Regions from separate parts of the Acuticoccus sediminis genome, predicted to be linked through region 2. Evidence: predicted binding sites of a transcription regulator. Region 2 holds the regulator's gene; each other region holds the start of a gene.
The links. Region 2 encodes PhoB, which activates phosphate uptake and scavenging genes when phosphate is short. Its sites were predicted from a motif close to TGTCATNNANCTGTCAT; they were not measured.
Positions count from the first base shown of each region.

Region 1 (4,525 bases), 1.0 Mb from region 2:
AGACGGGGTGTCAGGCCCGCTCGTAGTTGGAATCGGTGAGGCGCACGCGGGAGACGAAACCGGTGTCGGGGTCGGTGTACTCGCCGAGTTCCAGCCGGCCCCGCACGATGATCGGCACGTTGAACGGCACCACGTCGACGACCCGCTTCAGGTAGATGGCGAGGATGTCCTCCGGCCAGTCTACCGAGCTCTCGCAGAAGGGGCAGACCGCCATCGGGCGGTTGGTGAGGACGAAGAAGCGCGCGTCGGCCTTCAGCGGCGGGGCCATGAAGCCGCGGATGCTGACCCGCTGCTCGGCCCGGTCGGTGGCATACTTCGTGAAGTCGCCGTTGCGCTTGTAGAGCTCGCGGAGCCTGACGGTCACCTCCTCCGTCTGCGCCAGCGACTGCGTGGCGAGCGGAAGGGCCGGAAGCAGCGCGGCGGCGGAGGCACCGGCGATGAAAGTGCGGCGGTCCATCATACGCATCCTTCGAACTCGTGCGTGGGCGAGCCTGCCGTACGCGATGGTGCGGCCGGCGAGGCGTCGGTGGCAAGGCGGTCCCGCGCCGCCTTTTGTCGCTGCGGCCGGCTCCCGCCGTGTCGCCGCGACGGGGGACCGCATGGAAGGAAGGGCCGACGTGGCGGCCCCTCCGGGTCAGCCGGCGGCGCTTACTGCGCCGCTCCCTCGACCGCGTAGTCCATCACGTGGAAGATGTAGTTCTGCTCCACGGTGCCGTCGAAAAGGTGCGCGAACGGACCCTTGGCCCACAGCGCGACGTCCTCGCCCGAGTGCGTCTCGGACGACATCGGGATCAGCGCCTGCTGCAGGTAGTCGATGTCCTGCGCCTCGTCCTCGGTGAGGTCCGGACGCGAGCCGGAGTAGGTGCCGTCCTCCTGCTTCACGAGGACCGAGCCCGCGCCGTTCAGGAAGCCGATGACGGTGTAGGGCTTGCCGTCGGCGCCGAGGTTGGGCTCGTCGCTGTGCTCGATCTGGCCGGCCTTCACCTTGTAGCAGAGGCCGAGGACCGGCGAGCCGCGGCCGCAATAGCCGTTGAACGCGATGGCGTGCTCGTGGTCGGCGGTGACGATGATGAGGGTGTCCTCGTCGTTCGTCAGCTCGTCGGCGGCGGCGATGGCCTTGGCGAACTCGACGCCGTCGGTGAGCGTGCGGTAGGCGTTGCCGTCGTGGTTGCCGTGGTCGACGCGGCCGGCCTCGATCTCGAGGTAGTAGCCGTTATCGTTGTTGGCGAGGTACTCGATCGCGGCGCGGGTCATGTCCTCGAGGGAGGGTTCCTCCTCGGGGGCGCGGTCGGCCTCGTAGGCCATGTGCGAATCCTCGAAGAGGCCGAGGATCGGGGTCGTGCCGTCGAGGTTCAGCCCCTTGAAGGTCTCGGTGTTCCAGGCGTACTGGGCGCCCGCGTCCTTCGCCTCGGTGACGAGGTTGCGGCCGTCCTTGCGGCGGCCCTTGCCGCCCTCGTCGGTCTCGGTGCCCTCCGGCACGAAGTAGCGGCGGCCACCGCCGAGCGCGATGTCGACGACACCGGCCTGCATCTGGTCGAAGAGCTGGGTGGCGATGTCCTTGGCGCTGTTGCAGCCCTCGGGCAGCTCGCCTTCCCAGTCGCGGTTGGCGGTCTTGGCGTAGACGGCCGCGGGAGTGGCGTGCGTGATGCGGGCGGTCGAGACGACGCCGACCGACTTGCCCTTCTCCGTCATCATCTCGGCGAAGGTGGTGAGGCGGTTGCCCTCCTCGGAGGCGCAGTCGTCATGCACCGCGCCTTCGGGGGCGAGGTTGATGGTGTTGAAGACCTGCTTCACGCCGGTGTTCATCGAACCGGCCGTCGGAGCGGAGTCCGGCGTCTGGGCGTTGACGTTGTAGGTCTTGATCAGCGCGAGGTAGGGGAATTCCTCGTACGGCAGGACGTGCTCGGAGCCGAGCTTGCCCTCCTGCTGACCCGCAAAGAGGCGGATGGCGTAGTTGGTGCCGACGCCCATGCCGTCGGCGACGAACAGGATGACGTTCTTCGCCGGGGTGGTGATCGGCTGACGGGCGAGCTTCTGCTGCAGCGTCGTCTGGCCGTCGGTGAACCACTGGCTGAAGGCCTGCGGCAGGTCCTGGGCCTCGGCGGCACCGATCGCAAGCGCGATCGCCGTGGTGGCCAACGCGAGTGTCTTCATTGCGTCCTCTTGGGGTCGAGCGATGTGCCTGCCGCATAGACCCGTAAGATGACATTTCGATCACAAAATGGCCGGGAAATGCCGGACGCGGGGCATTCGCTCCCGGGCATGCACAACGTCCGCCTGCGCCGCCCGTCGCGGGCTCCCCTCGCTCCATCGGCTTGCGCCATCGGCACGACGCTTCGCACGCATCCACCCGTTCCGGCCGGACCCGCATCCGGGTCGCCGTACATCGCGCGCGCAATCGCGACCCGGTGCAGACCGGCGCCGGCCCCGTCACGTGCCGGCCCGAAGGAGCCGCTGCCGGATCAGGCGGCCCGGTGCCGGGGCATGCCGGCCGGGGTGAGGCGATCCCGCACGGGTCCCTCGTCGCTCGCGTCGTCGGACGCGGGCGCGCTCCCGCCGCGGGGCGGGCGCCGGAACGTCAGCCGATGCGCTCGCCGTCCTCGGTGCGCATGGAGCGGAGCGCGCGGCGCAGGTTGCGGCGACGCAGGTGCCCCAGCTGCTCGACGGCGGCGCGGGCGGCGTTGGTGTCGCCGTCGACGATGGCCTTCGTCAGCGCCCTGTGGTCGCTGAGCGCCTCGGTATGGCTCGCGCCGTCGAGGAAGAGCGGGGAGATGAACGTCGTCAGCGCCGTCTCGATCACCGAGTAGACGTGACTGCAGAACATGTTCTTCGCGCCGTCGATCAGCAGCGAGTGGTACGCGTACTCCACCTCGGCCAGCTGCAGCCGGTCGGCGGTGTTCGCCTGCTCCATGGCCCTGAAGGCAGCCTGCAGGCCGGCGCGGTCGAACGAGGCGTCCTCGGCGCAGCGGTTGCACGCGATGATCTCGACCGCCATCACGAAGTCGACCAGGTCGTCGAGGACCTTGTCGTCAGGATCGTAACGGATGCGCCAATCGATCACGCTGCGGTCGAAGAGGCTCCAGCTGTCGACCGGCGTCACCTCGGTTCCGAGGCGGCGGCGGGTGCGAAGCATCCCCTTGGCGACGAGCGTGCGCACCGCCTCCCGCACCACGGTGCGCGACACGCCAAGCTCGTCGACGATCTCGGACTCGTTCGGGATGATACCGCCAACCGGCACCTCCCCTGTCACGATCCGGCGCGCAATCGCCTCGACCGTGACCACCAGCAGAGTTGCCCCGGGAGGCGCTGGCGAACCGAACCGGCCAGCCATCCCCAACCGCGTCATGTTTGGACCAATTCCATTGACATCTGAAATCTCAATTGCATGCCAGCAATGTACCTAAAATGCGATGAATGCACTATTGTTCTACACACAGACGGAAAAAACATACCCCTTTCGAATTTCGGTCAATTTTTCACCTCAAATAATACAACTCAGGCACACTCTGGTCAAACGACGGGCAAGGGCTCGGGCGCTCTGGTCGTACGGTCCGAACGTAGCAGAAGCTGGCGGTGATTGAGAGTCGACGCCGCCGCCTGCCAAGCAAACGAAAAAGACAAAAGAGATTTCTCCTCGATCCGATCCAGATCGAGATCCACGATTACCCGCTCGAACAGGGCAAACAGGTCGAGCCGGATCTGGTCGTATTCGCTGTCGCTCTTTGCCTCCTCGATACGTGATACGAGCTCGACGATCTCAAGGTTGTAATGATCTGCGCGGTTCTTGCGTGCATTGGCGAGCCAGATCCGCGCCTGCCACAGCCCCGAGGCCAGCAGCGCCAGCGCCGTCACGCCCAGCGCCAGCGGCTCGGCGTACTCGACAATAAAGATCGGATCGTCCTGGCGATAGTAGCGGTCCGCGCCGGGGTGAACACCGAAGGCGAGGCGCTCCTCCTCCGTCGGCGCGGTGATGAAGGCCGCCTGCGGGAGCTGCCGCACCATCGCCTGCCGCCGCTCGAACAGCGCGCGGGTCACCGCCTCGACGGTGGCCTCCGGAACCTGCCGCCCCACCGCGAGCAGGCTGCGCACCGACACCACCGGGATCGGCCGGTTCGGCACCGGCCGGTCGCCGGAGTAGGTGCCGACCGGCACCATCTTGGCCTCCAGCGCCGGATCGAACAGCGCCATCGCCTCGGCCTGGTCGATCGCCACGAGCTGCGTCGGCGTCGACTTGATGATGTCCTGGATCGTCTGGTTGCCGAGCGCGACGACCATGAAGAACGCGTCGATCTCCCCCTTGCGGATCGACTCGGCGTGGTCGGACAGGCTGCCGTGAATGATCGTCAGGGAGTCGTGCGGCACCTCGTAGTGCGCCAGGAGCCGGTCGAACAGCCCGTTCGACCCGGCACCGGGCGGCATCAGGCCCACCGTCTTGCCCCTGAGGTCGTGCACGCTCTCGATGCCGGCCCCTTCGCGGGCGACGAGGTGGAACGCCTCGGGGAAGAGGCGGGCCATGACGGTGACG
Region 1 is NZ_QHHQ01000001.1:1,334,604-1,339,128, reverse strand. Features, by position in the region: gene DLJ53_RS05755 (bromodomain-containing protein) at 11-457, opposite strand; gene DLJ53_RS05750 (alkaline phosphatase) at 649-2,154, opposite strand; gene DLJ53_RS05745 (FadR/GntR family transcriptional regulator) at 2,579-3,331, opposite strand; gene DLJ53_RS05740 (TAXI family TRAP transporter solute-binding subunit) at 3,511-4,525, opposite strand, start outside.
Region 1: the regulator PhoB is predicted to act here: its motif matches at 2,203-2,219, upstream of DLJ53_RS05750 (alkaline phosphatase).

Region 2 (4,525 bases):
CGTGGGTGCCCGGCGTCATCGCATCGCCCACCGCGGCGGTGGCGAGGCACGCGCCGATCGGGAAACCGCCGCCGAGACCCTTGGCGGAGGTCAGGACGTCCGGCGTCACGCCCAGCGCCTCGTAGGCGAAGAGAGTGCCGAAGCGGCCGACGCCGGTCTGGATCTCGTCGAAGATCAGGACCAGTCCGTTGTCGTCGCAGATCTGCCGCAGCGCCTGCAGGAAGCCGCGGTCGACCATCTGGATCCCGCCCTCGCCCTGCACGGGCTCGACCATGATCGCGGCGGTCTCCGGGCCGACGGCGGCCTTCACCGCGTCGATGTCGCCGAGCGGCAGCTTGTCGAATCCGGGCGCGGGCTCGCCGAAGCCCTCCATGTACTTGGCGACGCCCGTGGCCGCGAGCGCGCCCAGCGTGCGGCCGTGGAAGGCGCCCGTGAAGGTGATGATGCGCGTCCGCTCGGGGTGCCCGCTCACATATTGATAGCGGCGCGCGGTCTTGATCGCGGCCTCGTTCGCCTCGGCGCCCGAGTTGCAGAAGAAGACGCGCTCGGCGAACGTCGCGGCGGTCAGCCGGTCGGCGAGGCGCTCCTGCTCGGGAATGCGGTAGAGGTTGGACGTGTGCCAGACCTTCGTGGCCGCCTCCTGCAGCACGGCGACGAGGTGCGGGTGCGCGTGGCCGACGCCCGTGACGGCGATGCCCGACCCCATGTCGAGGTATCGTCGCCCGTCGGAGCCCACGAGCCACACGCCCTCACCCTTCTCGAAGGAGATGTCAGCGCGGTTGTAGGTCGGGAACAGGCTGTTCGTCGTCATGGGTTCACTCGCGATGTATGCGAAGGTCGTTCCGAGCGCCCCCAACGGGCTACTGCGGAACAGGCGGGCTTTCTTTCCGATGGTTGGGGAAAAAGCAAGGTTTGAGTCGCCGTGGACTCGCCGACTCTAGACCGTGAATCCTCAAATCTCTTACGATTCCGCGGGTAAAGGCAAGACATCGCCCGACTCCATAGTGCCCCGCACCCACCGGTTTGGGCTGTGGACCGCGTGTGGATCGGCCGTGAGCAAAGGGATTCGCGATGAGCTGGACCGACGAGCGGATCGAGGTTTTGCGCAAGATGTGGGCAGAAGGCATGTCCGCCTCGCAAATCGCCAGTTCGCTGGGCGGCGTGACCCGTAACGCGGTGATCGGCAAAATCCACCGGCTCGGCCTCTCCGGCCGGGTCAAAGCCCCCCAGGCGCGGGCGACCCGCGCCCGCAGTGCGCCGCCGCCGGTGGCAAAGCCCGCCGCGGCGCCGCGTGTAATGGCCGCCGGCGCGGTGGCCGTCAAAGTGGTCGAGGAGCCGGAAATGGAGACCGCGCCCCGGCCGGTCGCAGAGGTCGTGCACCTGACCGACGGCATCACCCTCATGGAGCTCTCCTCCGCGCACTGCCGCTGGCCGGTGGGCGATCCGTCGAGCGCGGACTTCCGTTTCTGCGGCGCCCGCGTCGCGGTGGGCGAGACGTACTGCAGCGCGCACTGCGAGCAGGCCTTCCCGTCGCGCCGCTCGACCAAGTCGAACTGACGCGGCCGACACGGCCGGCCCGCCGATCGGGCGGGGCCGGCAGGCGCGCCGAGGCGCGCCCCACGCCGGATGCCGGCGACGCCCCTCCGCTCAGCGGATGTGGAACTGGTCGTTGAAGGCGTAGCCCGCGCCGCGCACGGTGCGGATCGGATCCTTGGCCTTGCCGCGATTGATCGCCTTGCGCAGTCGGCCGATGTGCACGTCCACCGTGCGCTCGTCCACGTAGACGTCCCGCCCCCACACCCCGTCGAGGAGCTGCTCGCGCGTGAAGACGCGGCCGGGGGACTGCATCAGGAACTCCAGCAGGCGGAACTCGGTCGGGCCGAGGTGCACCTCGCGCGTCGCGCGGCGCACGCGGTGGGTCGTGCGGTCGAGCTCGATGTCGCCGGCCTTCAGCAGCGTGGAGACCACCGCCGGCTTGGTGCGCCGCAGAATGGCGCGGACCCGGGCCATCAGCTCCGGCGTCGAGAAGGGCTTCACCACGTAGTCGTCCGCGCCCGTCGCGAGGCCGCGGATGCGCTCGGTCTCCTCGCCGCGCGCCGTCAGCATGATGATCGGCAGGTTCTCCGACTGCGGCCGCGAGCGCAGGCGCCGGCACAGCTCGATCCCGGACAGGCCCGGCAGCATCCAGTCGAGGATCAGAAGGTCCGGCAGGCCCTCCAGGAGCTTCAGCTCCGCCTCGTCGCCGCGGCTGGCGCTCTCGACGTCGTAGCCTTCCGCCTCGAGGTTGTAGCGCAGGACGAGGACCAGCGGCTCCTCGTCCTCGACGATCATGACCTGCGGCAAGTCAGTGGCCTCCGCGACCGTTCTCGGGCTCGGCCCAGTCGGCGGACAGGTACGACGAGGAGTCCCCCTTGGCCCGCGCCTCGACCGGCTGCTCGCCCGTGATGAGATAGTGGATGTTCTCGGCGATGTTGGTGGCGTGGTCGCCGATCCGCTCGATGTTCTTGGCGCAGAACAGGAGGTGCGTGCAGAACGTGATGTTGCGCGGATCCTCCATCATGTACGTCAGCAGCTCGCGGAAGATCGACGTGTAGATGGCGTCGATCTCGTCGTCGCGGCTGCGCACGTCGAGCGCCGCCGAGAGGTCCTGCGAGGTGAACGCGTCGAGCACCGACTTCATCTGCTCGAGCGCGATGTCGGACATGTGCTCGACGCCGAGCGCCACGCGCGGCGGGTAGGCCCGCCCCTCGATCGCGAGAACGCGCTTGGCGTTGTTCTTGGCGAGATCGCCGACGCGTTCGAGGTCGGAGGAGATGCGCATCGCCGCGACCAGCTCGCGCAGCGGCTTGCCTTGCGGACGGTGCGCCGCGATCAGGTCGACGGCATGGTTCTCGACGCTGCGCTGCATCGCGTCGAGGCGCTGGTCCGCCTCGATGACGGCGCGCGCACGCTGCGTGTCGATGCGCGTCAGCGCGGTCACCGAGTCCATCACCAAATGTTCAGCGAGGCCGCCCATCTCGGCGACCTCCGCCGCGAGACTGACAAGCTCGCGGTCCCGATCACGTGCCAGCACCAACGCGCTGCTCCTCACTCGAACCAAAGGCGGTTGCTTAAACTTATCCGAAAACGCCGGAGATGTAGTCGCGCGTACGCGGCTCCTGCGGGTCGTTGAAGATGCTCGACGTCGGGCCTTCCTCGATGAGGTCGCCGAGGTGGAAGTAGGCCGTCCGGTCGGAGACGCGCTGCGCCTGGCTCATCGAGTGCGTCACGATGATGATCGTGTAGTTCTCGCGCAGCTCCTTGATGAGGCCCTCGACGGTCGCGGTGGCGATCGGGTCGAGCGCCGAGCACGGCTCGTCCATCAGGATGACTTCCGGCTCCACCGCGATCGCACGGGCGATGCACAGGCGCTGCTGCTGGCCGCCGGAGAGGCCGGTGCCAGGCTCGTGCAGGCGGTCCTTCACCTCGTTCCAGAGACCGGCGCGGACCAGCGACCGTTCGACGATGACGTCGAGGTCCGCCTTCTTGTGCGCGAGGCCGTGGATGCGCGGGCCGTAGCAGATGTTCTCGTAGATCGACTTCGGGAACGGGTTCGGCTTCTGGAACACCATGCCGACACGCGCGCGCAGCAGCACCACGTCCAGCGAATGGTCGTTGAGGTCCTCGCCGTCCATCATGATCTCACCGAGCACGCGGCAGCCGGGGATCGTGTCGTTCATGCGGTTGAAGCAGCGCAGGAACGTCGACTTGCCGCAGCCGGACGGGCCGATGAACGCGGTCACCGCCTGGGCCGGAATGTCGATCGAGATGCCGTGCACGGCCTCCTTGGAGCCGTAGATCACCGAGACGTCCCGCGCCTCGATCTTCACCGGGCGCGGCGCGGGATCGGGAATGCGGATCGTCTGGAAGCGGTTGTGGGCGTGCGGATTGTTGGTCTTGGGCGCTTCGGCCATGACTTGAGCAGCGGTCATGTGATCGGTCCTTGATTACCAGCGGCGCTCGAAGCGGTGGCGCATGAAAATGGCGAACGCGTTCAGCGTGATCATCACGCCGAGCAGGACGAGGATGGCCGCGGACGTGCGCGACTCGAAGAAGTTGCGGTTCTCGTTGCCCTGCCAGAGATAGATCTGCACCGGAAGCGCGGAAGACTGGTCGAGCGGGGTCGACGGCACCGACGCGACGAAGGCGTTCATGCCGATGAGGAGCAGCGGCGCCGTCTCGCCCAGCGCCTGGGCGACGCCGATGATGGCGCCGGTCAGCATGCCGGGAACGGCGAGCGGCAGCGTGTGGTGGAACATCGCCTGCGTCGGCGAGGCGCCGATGCCGAGCGCGGCCTGGCGGATCGACGGCGGGACCGCACGCAGCGCGGCGCGCGAGGCGATGATCACCGTCGGCAGCGTCATCAGCGAGAGGACGAGGCCGCCCACCAGCGGCGCCGACAGCGGCAGACCGAAGAAGTTGATGAACACCGCCGCGCCGAGCAGGCCGAACACGATCGAGGGCACCGCCGCGAGGTTGTTGATGT
Region 2 is NZ_QHHQ01000001.1:284,750-289,274, forward strand. Features, by position in the region: gene DLJ53_RS01160 (aspartate aminotransferase family protein) at 1-811, opposite strand, end outside; gene DLJ53_RS01165 (GcrA family cell cycle regulator) at 1,072-1,557, shown strand; gene phoB (phosphate regulon transcriptional regulator PhoB) at 1,648-2,343, opposite strand; gene phoU (phosphate signaling complex protein PhoU) at 2,345-3,073, opposite strand; gene pstB (phosphate ABC transporter ATP-binding protein PstB) at 3,117-3,953, opposite strand; gene pstA (phosphate ABC transporter permease PstA) at 3,987-4,525, opposite strand, start outside.

Region 3 (4,525 bases), 1.1 Mb from region 2:
TCTCGGCATCTTCCACGACCGCGACGTGCGCGATGCGGTATGCGACCGCGTCGTCGACGTCACGAAATTCGCACCGGGGGACGCCGCGTGAAGCTGTCCGAGGCACCGACCATCCACCCCACCGCGACGGTGACCGACACGACCATGGGGCGCTGGACCGATGTCGGCGCCTACACCGAGATCAGCGCGTCGAGCTTCGGCGACTACAGCTACATCGTCGACGACGGGCAGGTGCTGTTCTCGACGGTGAAGAAGTTCGCGTCGATCGCCTCGCACGTGCGGCTCAACCCCTCGAATCACCCGATCGAGCGGGCCGCCGCGCATCATTTCACCTACCGCTGCGCCGACTATTTCGAGGACGCCGAGCACGATACCGGCATCTTCGAGTGGCGCCGTGCCGATACCGTCACCATCGGCAACGACGTGTGGATCGGGCATGCGGCGACGGTGATGCCGGGCGTCACGGTGGGTGACGGGGCGGTCATCGGCTCGGGCGCGGTGGTGACGCGGGACGTCGCCCCGTACACGATCGTCACCGGCATCCCGGCGCGACCGTTGCGGCCGCGCTTCCCGGCCCGCATCGGCGAGCGGCTGATGGCGCTCGGCTGGTGGGACTGGAGCCATGAGCGCCTGCGCACCGCGCTCCCCGATTTCCAGGCGCTGCCGGTGGAGACCTTCCTCGAGAAGTACGAGTAGAACGCCGCTCAGGGGTCCTTCTTCTTCAGCCGCGCGGCGTTGGCGATCACGAGGAGCGCGCCGGCCACGAAGGCGATGGGGACGGCGTCGTCCTTGGTGAGCCGGCCAAACGGCGTGGCGGCGAGCTGGTCGGCGATGCTGCGCCGTGGCGGGCGCTTGCGGCGCGGCGGCGGCGGGACGGGCTCCGGGGCTGGACGCCGCCGGTCGAGCCGGTCGAACGCGCGGCGCAGCACCGGCCGCGCGCCGGCGACGGCCCGCCGTGTCCGCGCCTCGCCTTGCCGCACGGCACCGCGCGTCGCCTCCGTACCCCGGTCGACGAGGTCGAGGAGGCGCTCGCGGGCCAGCGCTCGCGCCGACAGCGGGACCTTGCGCAGCGCCGGGGCGCCCTGCGCCGTCTCGGCGCTCGCCTCCAGCGCGACCAACCGCTCGTCCTCGAGGACCATCACAAGGCTGAACGCGGCCAGGGCGGTAAGGTCGACGAGACCGTAGAGCCCTTGCTGCGCGGCCGGTCCGATGAGGTCGAGGAGGCTCGGGCCGAGGAGGGCGATCGCCGGCCACATCGTCCACAGCACCATCAGGGTCCGCGCGTGCCGCTCGTAGACGTCGAGGCGCGCGGGGCCGCTCGCGACCGCGGCCTCGCGCACCGGGCCGCGCAGCAGCGCGAACATCAGCCCCATCGTGAGCAGCGAGACGACGAACCAGATCCACGCCGCCGCACCTGTCTGCCCGACCGCGACGGCGCGCGTCGCCACCATCGCGACGTCGAGGAAGACGACCGTGAGCGCCGTCGGCAGCAGCGCCTGACCCGCCGGGACCGCGGTCGCGAGCAGGGACGCGGCGAGCACCGGCGTCGTGAGGAGCCAGATGACGTGGTGCGTGTCGACGGGGTGCGGGCCGACGTAGACCGCCGCGCCGCGCGCCATCACCACGTAGTAGAGCGCGGCCATCAGCGCAGCGCCGCCGTGAAGCGCCGTGCGGGCCGCCTGACGCGGCGTCGCGAAGCCGCCGAGGGCGAGGATCGCGACCGCGCCGATGGCGAGGCCGGCGGCGACGACCCATTCGATGGCGGCGCTCATCGCGCGGGTCCGCGGTGGACGGTGCGCCGCAATGTCGACGGACTGTCACAATCATGTGTGAGATGACGGCTGCGGTGGTCTATCCCAGGCATCGCTCGCTCCCACACGCTCCGTATTGTTTGTTGCGTAGCAAACGAAGGTGCCCGGGATTGGTTCGCCTCACAGCCGACGAAGGTTCGATGCGTTACGCCGTCTATCTGACCCCGCCCGACGGGGCGCCCCTTGCCGAAGCCGCCGCCACGTGGCTCGGCCGGTCGCCGTTCCCGGGCCCGGCCGGGCCCGCCGCCGCGCCCGCCTTGGCGCTTCCCGAGGTGCCGGCGCGCTACGGCTTCCACGCCACCATGCGCGCCCCGTTCGTTCTGGCGGAAGGGCGCACCGAGGCCGACCTTCTCGCCGCCTTCGAGGCGTTCGCGGCGCAGCGCTCCGTCCTGCACCCTGTGCTCGCCATCGCGCCCCTGTCGCGCTTCGTCGCGTTCCGGTCCGACGATCCGGCGCTGAGCCGCGCGGCGCAGGAGACGGTGGAGGCGTTCGAGCCGCTGCGGGCGCCGCTGACCGAAGCGGACCGCGCCCGGCGCAGCCCCGACAAGCTCACCAGCCGCGAACTGGATCTTCTCGAGCGCTGGGGATACCCCTACGTCATGGAACGTTTCGTGTTTCACATGACCCTGTCCGGACCGGTGGGGGAGAGTTTAGACACCGTCACCGCCGCCGCCAAATCCCATTTCGGTGCGCTCGACGGTGCGCCTCACCCCCTCATTCTCGCCATCTATCGGGAGGATGAGCCGGGCGGCCCCTTCCATGTGATCGCGACGCAGAACGCCGCCGCCTCCTCCAACTCGGACCGATCCCGTTGACCACGCTGACCAATGCCACTCTCGTCCTCCCCGATGAGGTGATCCGCGGCCACATCGTGCTCGAGGACGGGCGCATCGCCGCCATCGGCGAGGGCGACGCGCGCGGCGAGGACATTGAGGGCGACATCATCGTCCCCGGCCTGATCGAGCTGCACACCGACCACCTGGAGACCCACGTCGCGCCGCGCCCGAAGGTGCGCTGGAACGTGACGGCGGCGATCCAGGCGCACGACGCGCAGATCGCGGCATCCGGCATCACCACGGTGCTCGACGCGCTGCGGGTGGGCCTCGACGCGGACGCCGACATCTCCTCGCAGGATTCGCGGAACTTCGCGGACGCGATCACCAGCGCCCAGAACGAGGGGCGGCTGAGGGCCGAGCATCACTTCCACCTCCGTTGCGAGGTGTCGGACGAGATGGCCGTCTCGGGCTTCGAGCTCTTCGACGACGTGCCCGAGGTGCGTCTCATCTCGCTGATGGACCACACGCCCGGCCAGCGGCAGTTCCGCTCGCTGGAGGCCTACCGGATCTACTTCCAGGGCAAGAGCGGCATGTCGGATCCCGAGTTCGAGCTGTTCCAGGCCGAGCGTCGGGCGCGGGCGGCGATCTGGTCGGACAAGAACCGCAAGGCGCTGGCGGAGCGGGCCAGGGGACGCGGTGTCATCATCGCGAGCCACGACGACGCGACCACGGAGCATGTCGACGAGGCGATCCGCGACGGCGTGACGCTCGCCGAGTTCCCGACCACGGTGGAGGCAGCGGCGGCGTCGCGCGAGGCGGGGATGCAGATCCTGATGGGCGGTCCGAACCTCGTTCGCGGCGGCTCCCACTCCGGCAACGTTTCGGCCGGGGAACTGGCGGACAAGGGGATGCTGGACATCCTGTCGTCGGACTACGTGCCGTTCTCGATGCTGCAGTCGGCGTTCGTCCTGTCGGACCGCGAGGGGTGGAGCCTGCCGGCGGCCGTCGCGACGGTGACGGCCAATCCGGCGCGCGCGCTGGACATGCCCGACCGCGGCACCCTCGTTGAGGGGCTCCGCGGCGATATCGTGCGGGTGCGCCGCACCGGCGCGGGCGAGATCCCGGTCGTGCGGAGCGTCTGGCGCGCGGGCGACCGCGTCCTCTAGCCGTCGGCCGAGGGTCGGCCGCCGCCCGCCCGGGCCGGTCAGGCGGCGCGGACCTCGGTGAGGAAGCTGGCGAACACGTCGCGGAGCTGGGTGGTGACGTCGCTCATCCGCGTTGCGGTATGCTGCACGTCGTGAGCGTCCGTCTGCGTCTTCGCCGCCGCGTCCACCACGCCGCTGACCGAGGCCGAGGCGGTCTCCGACCCCTTCGACGCGGCGTTGACGCCAGCGCCGATATCGCGTGTCGCCGCGCTCTGCTGCGCCATCACCGAGGAGATGCCGAGCGCGGATGAGCGCAGCGAGTCGAACCGCCCCAGGATGTCGTCGATGCCCTGAACGGCAGAGCGGGTGCCCTTCTGGATGTCGTCGATCTGCTTGGCGATCTCGTTCGTCGCCGCAGCTGTCTGGTTGGCGAGGGCCTTCACCTCGTGCGCCACCACCGCGAAGCCGCGGCCCGCGGGACCGGCCCGCTCGGCCTCGATCGTCGCGTTGAGGGCGAGGAGGTTCGTCTGCTCTGCGATGTCGGCGATCATGGTCGCGACGTTGTTGATCGCCTCGGCCGCGCTTGCGAGGCCGGTGACCCGCGCCGACGTCTGCGTCACGGCCGTCGCCGCCTCGTCGGTCGCCTTCTGCGATGCGTTCACCTTGCTGGAGATCTCGTCGAACGAGCTGTGGAGCTGCTCGATCGCCGCGGCGACGCCCTGGACGGCCCGGGCGGCGGAGTCGGAGGAGGACTTCGCCTCGGTCGAGCCGCGGGCGGTGTGGTCGGCCGTCA
Region 3 is NZ_QHHQ01000001.1:1,365,268-1,369,792, forward strand. Features, by position in the region: gene phnL (phosphonate C-P lyase system protein PhnL) at 1-91, shown strand, start outside; gene DLJ53_RS05895 (DapH/DapD/GlmU-related protein) at 88-696, shown strand; gene DLJ53_RS05900 (bacteriorhodopsin) at 705-1,772, opposite strand; gene DLJ53_RS05905 (DUF1045 domain-containing protein) at 1,952-2,626, shown strand; gene DLJ53_RS05910 (alpha-D-ribose 1-methylphosphonate 5-triphosphate diphosphatase) at 2,623-3,753, shown strand; gene DLJ53_RS05915 (methyl-accepting chemotaxis protein) at 3,792-4,525, opposite strand, start outside.
Region 3: the regulator PhoB is predicted to act here: its motif matches at 1,805-1,821, upstream of DLJ53_RS05905 (DUF1045 domain-containing protein).